2 regions of the Paenibacillus sp. 79R4 genome follow, and region 2 is predicted to be linked to the other one. Evidence: a T-box and tRNA genes for the amino acid it is inferred to sense, from the RefSeq annotation. Region 2 holds a T-box; the other holds one or more tRNA genes.
What was found. A T-box is a leader RNA that pairs with one kind of tRNA and senses whether it is charged. The one in region 2 lies ahead of ileS (isoleucine--tRNA ligase), so its partner is inferred to be a tRNA-Ile.
Positions count from the first base shown of each region.

Region 1: it encodes a tRNA-Ile, which carries the amino acid that the T-box ahead of ileS (isoleucine--tRNA ligase) is inferred to sense. The anticodon was not compared.

Region 1 covers NZ_QJOT01000014.1:48,598-53,023, forward strand. The annotation lists tRNA gene DMN77_RS18350 (tRNA-Lys) at 143-215, opposite strand; tRNA gene DMN77_RS18355 (tRNA-Leu) at 379-464, opposite strand; gene DMN77_RS18360 (hypothetical protein) at 655-804, shown strand; gene DMN77_RS18365 (ASCH domain-containing protein) at 836-1,309, opposite strand; gene DMN77_RS23660 (YjcZ family sporulation protein) at 1,901-1,999, opposite strand; tRNA gene DMN77_RS18370 (tRNA-Ile) at 2,246-2,316, opposite strand; gene DMN77_RS18375 (YolD-like family protein) at 2,510-2,839, opposite strand; gene DMN77_RS18380 (hypothetical protein) at 2,853-3,134, opposite strand; gene DMN77_RS18385 (Kelch repeat-containing protein) at 3,344-4,426, shown strand, end outside.
Region 2 covers NZ_QJOT01000003.1:1,114-5,539, forward strand. The annotation lists gene ileS (isoleucine--tRNA ligase) at 1-2,084, opposite strand, end outside; T-box leader at 2,135-2,415, opposite strand; gene DMN77_RS04125 (DivIVA domain-containing protein) at 2,526-3,056, opposite strand; gene DMN77_RS04130 (YlmH family RNA-binding protein) at 3,188-3,970, opposite strand; gene DMN77_RS04135 (YggT family protein) at 3,979-4,257, opposite strand; gene DMN77_RS04140 (cell division protein SepF) at 4,265-4,426, opposite strand, start outside.

The DNA of each region.
Region 1 (4,426 bases), on a different contig from region 2:
ATGAATGTCACTATCAACTCTTATATAATAACATAGTGACTTGAGTGTTGCAATACTTATTTGCTGCCTGACAGCAACCACTGATGTCTTTCAGTGTCTTATAAGGAGTAAAGAAACGGGAGCTCTGCCCGTTTCTAAAGAATGGATCGTCAGGGACTCGAACCCTGGACCACATGATTAAGAGTCACGTGCTCTACCAACTGAGCTAACGATCCAAATTGTTAATGTCATTAATCAACTTTTACATAATAACATAGCCACTCAGGTTTTGCAACATCTTTTTGAAGCTTCATCTGCTCAGCAAGGATTAGAAAGGATCGCAAGTCCCTTCATCAAAATGAGGGGCATGCGATCCTTCACGGACCTTGTAAGCACAAATGCCGAGAGCGGGACTTGAACCCGCACGGTGGTCACCCACCCCAGGATTTTAAGTCCTGTGCGTCTGCCGATTCCGCCATCCCGGCTAACTGTCGACGCAAATACGATGCGTCTTATCGGGCAGCTTTTCTATGTACAAGAAAAATCCTGCGTTTGTTATTATAGCATGTAACTTCTGAGATAATCAAGTTTTTCTCATAAGCTGCTTTTGTCATGGGCAAACTTAGAACTGCTTAAGCTTGAAATTCTATACATTACACATTGGAGGGTCCCAAGTTGAAAAATTCAGACGATCATTACAAAATAGCCTCTCTGAACGATACAGCTCATGCAGTCACCATTATTAAAGAGGCCGAAAATCAGTTAACCCAAATCGCCGGGCATGAAGTCACCCTGATTGCCTACGAGAAGAACAAAGAGGAATAAATAGCTGCTGGAGCATTACCTGGTTGAATAATTATTTCGACCAGGTATGCTGCACTTCATCCATTTTCAATAGCTGATTATCCGGAAGGTTCCAGAGCCCAAGTCTCCCTGTTGCAGACAGCGGTCTCTCTAACAATCTCATACCGCCTATTTTCCAGGCAAATCTCCCTTCAGTGTAGTCCCCGAAGGCATATTCCGTTCCCTCCACGATATAGCTGTCATCTCCCAGGATTGCCGCAGTTCCCAGATCCGTTCCAACATAATGGCATTGTTCCAGTCTTCCCACCGCAATCACCGCTCCAAGCGGCAATTGTTCCGTGCTATACCCATGCCTTTGAAGAACAGAACGATAAGGCTCCAGTTGACAGATTGTCTTATCTATCGCTTTTCCTGCGTGAATGGCCAGTTCCCCCCTGTATTCCGTCTTCCAGCTGCGGGTCTCAAACTGCTTCTCCCCCAGAGCCACCAGGGTCGCCCATGGCTGCCTGATCGTGATTACCTTCATAAAGAACCCCCTGTTATTTGCTGATATTATGGACTCATTGATGTAGATATAGATAGACAAACATACAGTCATTCAGTAGTTACACGCGTATAATGATGTGAACCTAAAACAAAGGAGCTGAAGAAAAATGTCAGAATGCCATAACAAATGTCCAGAACAAACCGTATTTGACCCGCCAGCTGCAGTGTATCAAGATTACTTCCATCCACAAGTGGTAAACGTAGTGCATCCCGTTGAAATCATCAGACGACATCATTGTGTACCCGTGCCAAACCATCAATTCTGCTATTCTGTAAAAGACGTGTTTTGCGGCGGACCTGAAGTGAGAGGCAAAAAGCGCGGCCGTTAATCACACCTTCATACAGCAACATCTACAATAATAGCTATACCAAATACGAATTCCCTTTGTTCCATCAAATAATGCCTTGTATTCCATGATGTAAGTAAGCCAGGTCTCTCTGCTCGGAGGCCTGGCTTTGTTCGCCTATTAATATACCACAACAACCTATTGGCTGAAATAAATAAAGCCCTCAGTTCATTTCGTTGAACTGAGGGAGTTGAATCTTATACATTAGTCCTTAAAGCATTCCATTAATAAATGAATGCTCTGGAAATAATAACAAGCAAAATGAAGAGAACCAAAATAGCCCCCGTTGAACCCCATAATCCGCCGCCAACCACTTCACTCATGTGTGATTCCTCCTTTTATATAGAGTACACACTATCCTATTCTATTTTATCGAAAAAGATTGGACACCTTTCCCTCATTAATAGTCTATTTTAGGTGATGCTTGTACTGCAAGATATTCATCCACTGCGCCAAGCACTATCGCCGCTAGCACAGGCGTTAGCAACAAGCTATCAAATCCTAAAATCTAGGATTCTATCTCCTATAAACAGCAAAAAACCCTTGCATAGCAAGGGTTCTCGCATAAATGGGCCCTGAGGGACTCGAACCCCCGACCAATCGGTTATGAGCCGACCGCTCTAACCAACTGAGCTAAGGCAAACGTTTGTATGTGTTATTGTCCGTTTAAAGAATCCATTATCAATGGCTTTTATGAACGATTTGTTTTTATCAGTTATTATCAGTTGGTTAGCAAATATGTTAGCAAATATTATGGTAAGAGATCCTACAAACCAGTATCAAAACATTACATTTCCTATAAGCATAATCAATAAATTTTCTATTTTCAATCCTTAATATACGTTCAAAATATCTCCAATCCGGATCCATTGCCATTCATCCCGACTTATAGCCAACTTTATCTCTCTACGATAAGTATGAATAGCTGTTACTATGCCTTCGAATTCAACATCGTCAAATTCACCAAATAAGCGAAGTGTAATTCGTTTGTGCTGATGAAAAGATTCTGACAGCATCAGCTGAATTTGCTCCAGCTCCTGAGCATCCAGGATCGGCCTTGTCTTCTTTGTTGCCTCCCGGCCTTGGCGCGCCATCGCTTCCTTGTGTTCAGGCAGTATAAAACTTCGCTCCCATACCCCACCGTCATCAAGTAACCCTGCCATACACACCGCCCCCTTAATACTTAGTCCAATAGTCAATGTTGCTTGATATCGTCGGCTTTGGTGTAGGCAATGATGTATCCCGCTCCCACCCCTCCAGAATCACAATGGTATCAAGTCGTGGGTTATCCGGCCAGAAAATATAATGTTGCTGCACCAACACATCCAGAGCGGATTTAATATCCTCGTATCGTCGGCCTGTCGTGCACTCTAATTCAGGCTTTGTCGGCATACGGTGCCTCTGTGATGAGAAGTTGAGTAGAATACGAAGCACTTTTCGTTCGAGATCACTTAACATGACATCATCTCCAATAAGAACATATGTTTGTATTATATGCTTGGCATGTGATTTTTATCAACAAGAAAAAAAGACCACTCTTACTGAGTGAATCTTTACAAATATATGTCTTGCAACATTTAATCACATATATAGACATTATTGTTTAGACAACCCATGTATTTATCTGTAACCTTAGTTTTGCAAACAAAACTTAAGGAGATGGCAACTTGAAAAGAAAATTCTTAATTACAATCGCTTTATTAATGGTTGTTTTATCATCAACACTTTATTGTCTCCCTGCTTCAGCGGCTAGCACTGAGGAATGGACACCTAGAGCAGACTTACCTGAACCACGTATGGGAGCTGCAGCAGTTACAGTCAATGGAAAAATTTATGTTTTTGGCGGAGCCTCAGACTCAAATCAAGCTTTTAAAGGAAAAAAACAAAAAAATACATATGAATATGACCCTTCAACCAATATATGGGTAAAAAAAACTGATATGCCAACAGCTAGGGCTGGACTATCAGCAGTAGTTTATAACAATAAAGTATATGTCATTGGTGGATATTTAGATGTAGGAACGACTTTGCAAAGAACAAATAAAGTCGAAGTCTATGATCCATCTACTGATACATGGACAGAAGTCGCCAATATGCCAACAGCTAGGTCATGGGCAAGCGCTGTAACATTCAATGATAAAATTTATGTATTCGGTGGCGGAAAAAACGCAAATTCAAATGGAACTCAAAATACAGCCCTTGCCACAGTAGAATGTTATGATCCAAACACTAATGAATGGACGACAAAAAAAGATATGCCTTTTACTGGTAATGGAGCTGTAGCCGCTGTGGTACAGAATAAAGTGTATATCTTTGGGGGTTCGGATTATTCTACAGGATACGGATCGATCTATGAGTATAATCCAGAACAGGACAAATGGTCTTTTAAAATGAATAGTACTGTTAGAAATGGTAATGGTATAGCAGTAATAAATGATAAGGTATATTTGCTTGGAGGAGCCAATAACGGTTTAGTTGATATCTTTGATACTGTAGAGATCTATGATCCATTAACTAATACAGTAAGTAGCATGTTAAGTTTAACTTTCTCAAGAACTCAAAATGTTTCCGTATCAATAGGAAATGACTTGTATGTTATTGGTGGAACTAATGATACTAATAATCAGGCTTTAAAAACTGTGGAAATGTACACAATCAAAAGCCCTGAACCAGAACCAAAACCTGAGCCAGAACCATCAGGTAATCGTGCAATTCTTACAATCACAATGACAACAGGTTTAGACAAGGAA
Region 2 (4,426 bases):
GCAACCCCTTTGTCCACGAGACGAATCAAGCTGTTCAATCTGGACAGAACCCAGCGATCCAGCTTGTTGCTGGACGGACGGTAAAGATGCTCCTCCGGCTTGTATCCATCAATACCGGCATAAAGAGTCAGGAATGCATGGGTATTAACAAGCGTATCCACCACTTTGGACTTGGCTTCGGCTACAATCCCTTTGGAGAAGCGCTTATTATTCCATGGTGCGCTATCGGACAGCAGCGACCAGCGGAAAGCATCTGTCCCCAGCTCATTAATGATCTCCCAAGGATTAATCACATTCCCCTTCGATTTCGACATCTTCAAGCCATTTTCATCAAGGACAAGCCCTGTAGCGATGACTGATTTATACGGCGCTTTGCCGGTGAACAGGGTCGACACGGCCAACAGGCTGTAGAACCAGCCACGCGTCTGGTCAATGCCTTCACAGATCATATCCGCCGGGAATTGGCTGGCGAAAGTCTCCTCATTTTCAAACGGATAATGATGCTGGGCAAATGGCATGGAGCCGCTGTCGAACCAAACGTCAATAACTTCCGATGTCCGTTCCATAACGCCGCCTTGACAATGCGGGCAGCTTACCTTCACTTCATCCACATATGGCTTATGAAGCTCCAGGTTCTCGCTAACTTGCCCCACGGCATGAGCACGCAGTTCAGCAAGACTATGCGGAGCAAATTGACCGCCACAATCCGGGCAGACCCAAACATTCAGCGGCGTTCCCCAATAACGGTTGCGGCTGATATTCCAATCGACCAATTCCTCGAGGAATTTGCCGAAGCGCCCGTCACGGATATGCTCAGGATACCATTGCACCGTGTTGTTATTAGCGATCAGCTGATCTTTGACCGCGGTCGTCTCAATGAACCAGCTCTCCATCGCATAATAGAGCAATGGGGATTTACAGCGCCAGCAGAACGGGTAGCTGTGCTCATACTTCTCCTTGCTGTAGAGCAGCCCTTTCTCTGACAGGGTTTTGACGATATCCAGATCACAATCCTTAACGAAGCGTCCGGCGAAATCGCTCACGGTATCTGTGTAACGTCCCTGACCGTTCACTACACTAACGAAGCTAATACCGTTCTCACGGCAGGTCCGATAGTCATCCTCACCGTGAGCGGGAGCCATGTGGACGATACCTGTACCGCTAGTATCGGTAACATAAGAAGCACCGACGATGACATTGATTTTGTCAGCCTGAATATAAGAGAATGGCGGTGTATAGGTTTTTCCCACCAAATCGCTTCCCTTAAGGCTTGATACAATACTGTAGTCGCCTTTCATGACTTTCTCTACGAGGTTCTTGGCAACAATATATACTCCATCCTCCTGCTGCACCCGTACATATTCCATCTCGGGATTCACCGCCAGAGCAACATGTGCTGGCAAAGTCCATGGCGTTGTCGTCCAAGCGAGCACATAATCACCACTGTCATCCAGCTTGAATTTGGCTGTGGCGCTCAGATCCTTTACATCCTCATAGCCTTGGGCCACTTCATGGGAGCTCAGTGTCGTCTGACAGCAAGGGCAATAAGGGCTGACGCGATGTCCCCGGTAGAGCAAGCCTTTCTCGTGAATCGTGGCCAGGATATTCCACACGCTCTCGATATAGTTATTTTCCAGCGTAATGTATGGATGATCCAGATCGGTCCAATAAGCGATAGCTTCGGTAAATTCGCGCCATTGCTTCTCATAGCCGAACACGCTATCCTTACATTTCTTCACAAATTCCTCGACACCATAATTTTCGATCTCCTGCTTGCCGGAAATGCCAAGCTCCTTCTCCACGCCAAGCTCGACCGGCAGTCCGTGTGTATCCCAGCCCGCTTTACGAACGACGCGGTATCCCTTCATCGTCTGATATCTGCCGATAAAGTCCTTGATAACCCGTCCGAGCACATGACCAATATGCGGCAGTCCATTTGCGGTGGGAGGCCCCTCGAACAAAACATAGTTTGGGCGGTCAGCACGATTTTCGATACTTCGCTTGAACGTATCCTCCTTCGTCCACTTATTCAAGATGCGCAAATCGCGATTGCGCGCTCCTTCTTTGACATCTACTTTTTGCATCGTAATCTTTCTTCCCTTCTTCATGGAAAATAAAAAAAAGCCCCGCCCCAAAAAGGGACGAGACTCTATCTCGCGTTACCACCCTTGTTCCATAATGCCAACGTTCGCACGAATTCCTTCCTGCGCCCGGGCCTATGACACTCAGCTCCATACATGCATATGGGTTCGGTATAACGGCCGACCGCCGGCAAAGGCTTACTTTCTAAAATTCTACTTCAGCCCTGCTTCTCCGGGAGGATATTCCGCCTGCGTCCTGAACATTGGCTCTCAGCCTACGCCAACTCTCTGCAGATCAAATACGCAACGTACTTGTTCCCATCATCAAATGTCTGATTCAATTGGTGTGCAGCAGCTGCACAATATGATATTATATATAACTTATTGTCATTCGGATGTCAACCTGCCAGGCATACAGAATACGCAGATTCAACTGAACGACTCCTAGTAGATTTCCTTGGCTTCACGTTCACGCTCTCGCTCCCGTTCACCTTCATATGAACGTTCCAGCTCGCGAGTCTCTAACGTATCCCAACCATCCCCGCTTAACAGATCGAGTTGAGCTTCTACCAGAGTGCGGAATCTTGCCCGATAGATGGAGGCCTGCTTCTTCAGCTCTTCTACTTCCATTGCGATCCTGCGAGACTTCGCCAATGCTTCATTCACGATCCGGTCAGCGTTCTTCTCCGCTTCCTTCACGATAAGCTGCGATTCCTTCTTGGCATTATTCTTCACTTCATCGGCCGCTTCCTGAGCGACGATAATCGTCTTGCTCAGCGTCTCCTCGATGTTGGCAAAATGATTAAGCTTATCTTGCATCGAGAGCAGCTGGTTGTGAAGCTCTTTATTCTCTCTAATTACAATTTCATAATCTTTAATGACCTGATCCAGAAATTCATTAACTTCATCCTCATCATAACCGCGAATCCGTCTGGAAAACTCCTTGTTATGTATATCCAGCGGTGTTAATGGCATAACCGCACCTCCTATAGAATTCGATCCCTTCCTCTTCGGAAAGACGCTTGCTTTATATAATATACAATCGGACAAATCATTTTCTGGGTTTAGACAATTTCGACAACAATCCCCGATCTCCTGCTAGCGAGTCACACAAATTTGCCAATTTTCACACGAAGTCTGCCTTTTTTTGTCACTCCGTCTGCCTCCAATACTTTGAAACGGCCAAATCCTTGCAGCGCGACAATATCGCCGGCCTTTAAAGGAGCCGAAGGATCCTCCTCGGTCTTCCAGTTCACCCGGCAGCGGCCAGCCTTGATGGGCACCAGTATTTTACTGCGGCTCAAACGAAATACATCACTGACGATTCCATCGAGACGCAATGAAGCAACGGTCAGATCCATCTCCTGCAGTTCAGCATTCACGGGCTTTAGCGCTGACAGATCCATCACTTCAGTCATAACTCCAATCCGGTGCACCTGGCGCAAATGAAGATCAAGATAGTCGACGATCTCTTCCGTTACGACGACCTGACAGCCGTCTTCATGCACCTGGATATCCCCGATTTTATCCCGTTTAAGTCCCAGACCAAGGATAGCGCCCAGGTAATCACCATGCTGCAGGGTTATAAATTTCTGATCGCCTGAAGTGATGTTAAGCACCTTCATCTTCATTGGCTCATGCTCCAGCTCCCTATAATCCGGAGCTATGAAGGCGCGGCACCTCTCCGCGCCTTCATAGCCGCCATCTATCCGCACAGCGACATCCGGATGGCGATTGGCCAATGACTCCAATATAAAACATTGCCGCGGATCCAAAAAGTCAGTCAGCTTGACTTCATGGTATTCCCCGGCATTAACGACCCATTCGGAGGCGCGATCGACAAATTGGCGCTCCTCTGGCTTGAAATGCTCATAAACTTCGATCTTCATTGGCGCCACTACCCAACGAACACATAGTTGAGTACACTGGTTAGTCCTACGGCCGCCAGACGAAGCACAAACAAGGCAACAATCGGGGAAATATCAATCATCCCCATAATCGGGGGAATAAATCTGCGGAAAGGAGCCAGGAACGGCTCTACTAATTTCCCCAGCAATTCACCGATAAAGCTATCACGAGCATTAGGAAGCCAGGACATCAAAATGTACACAAAAATCATAGTGAAATAAATATTATACGCTATCCATACAACGTTATTGATTGCTACTGAAGACAAGCTGTCATCACCTCGTTATTCTGTTATAGTCTATTTCCTCAGATAGTATCTCAGTAATCGCTCCCTGAATTTCAACAGTATCTGGCGTACACAAGAAAATATTGCCGCCTATCTTTGAAATACTGCCGCTCAAGGCATAGATGGTACCACTGAGAAAATCGATGATCCG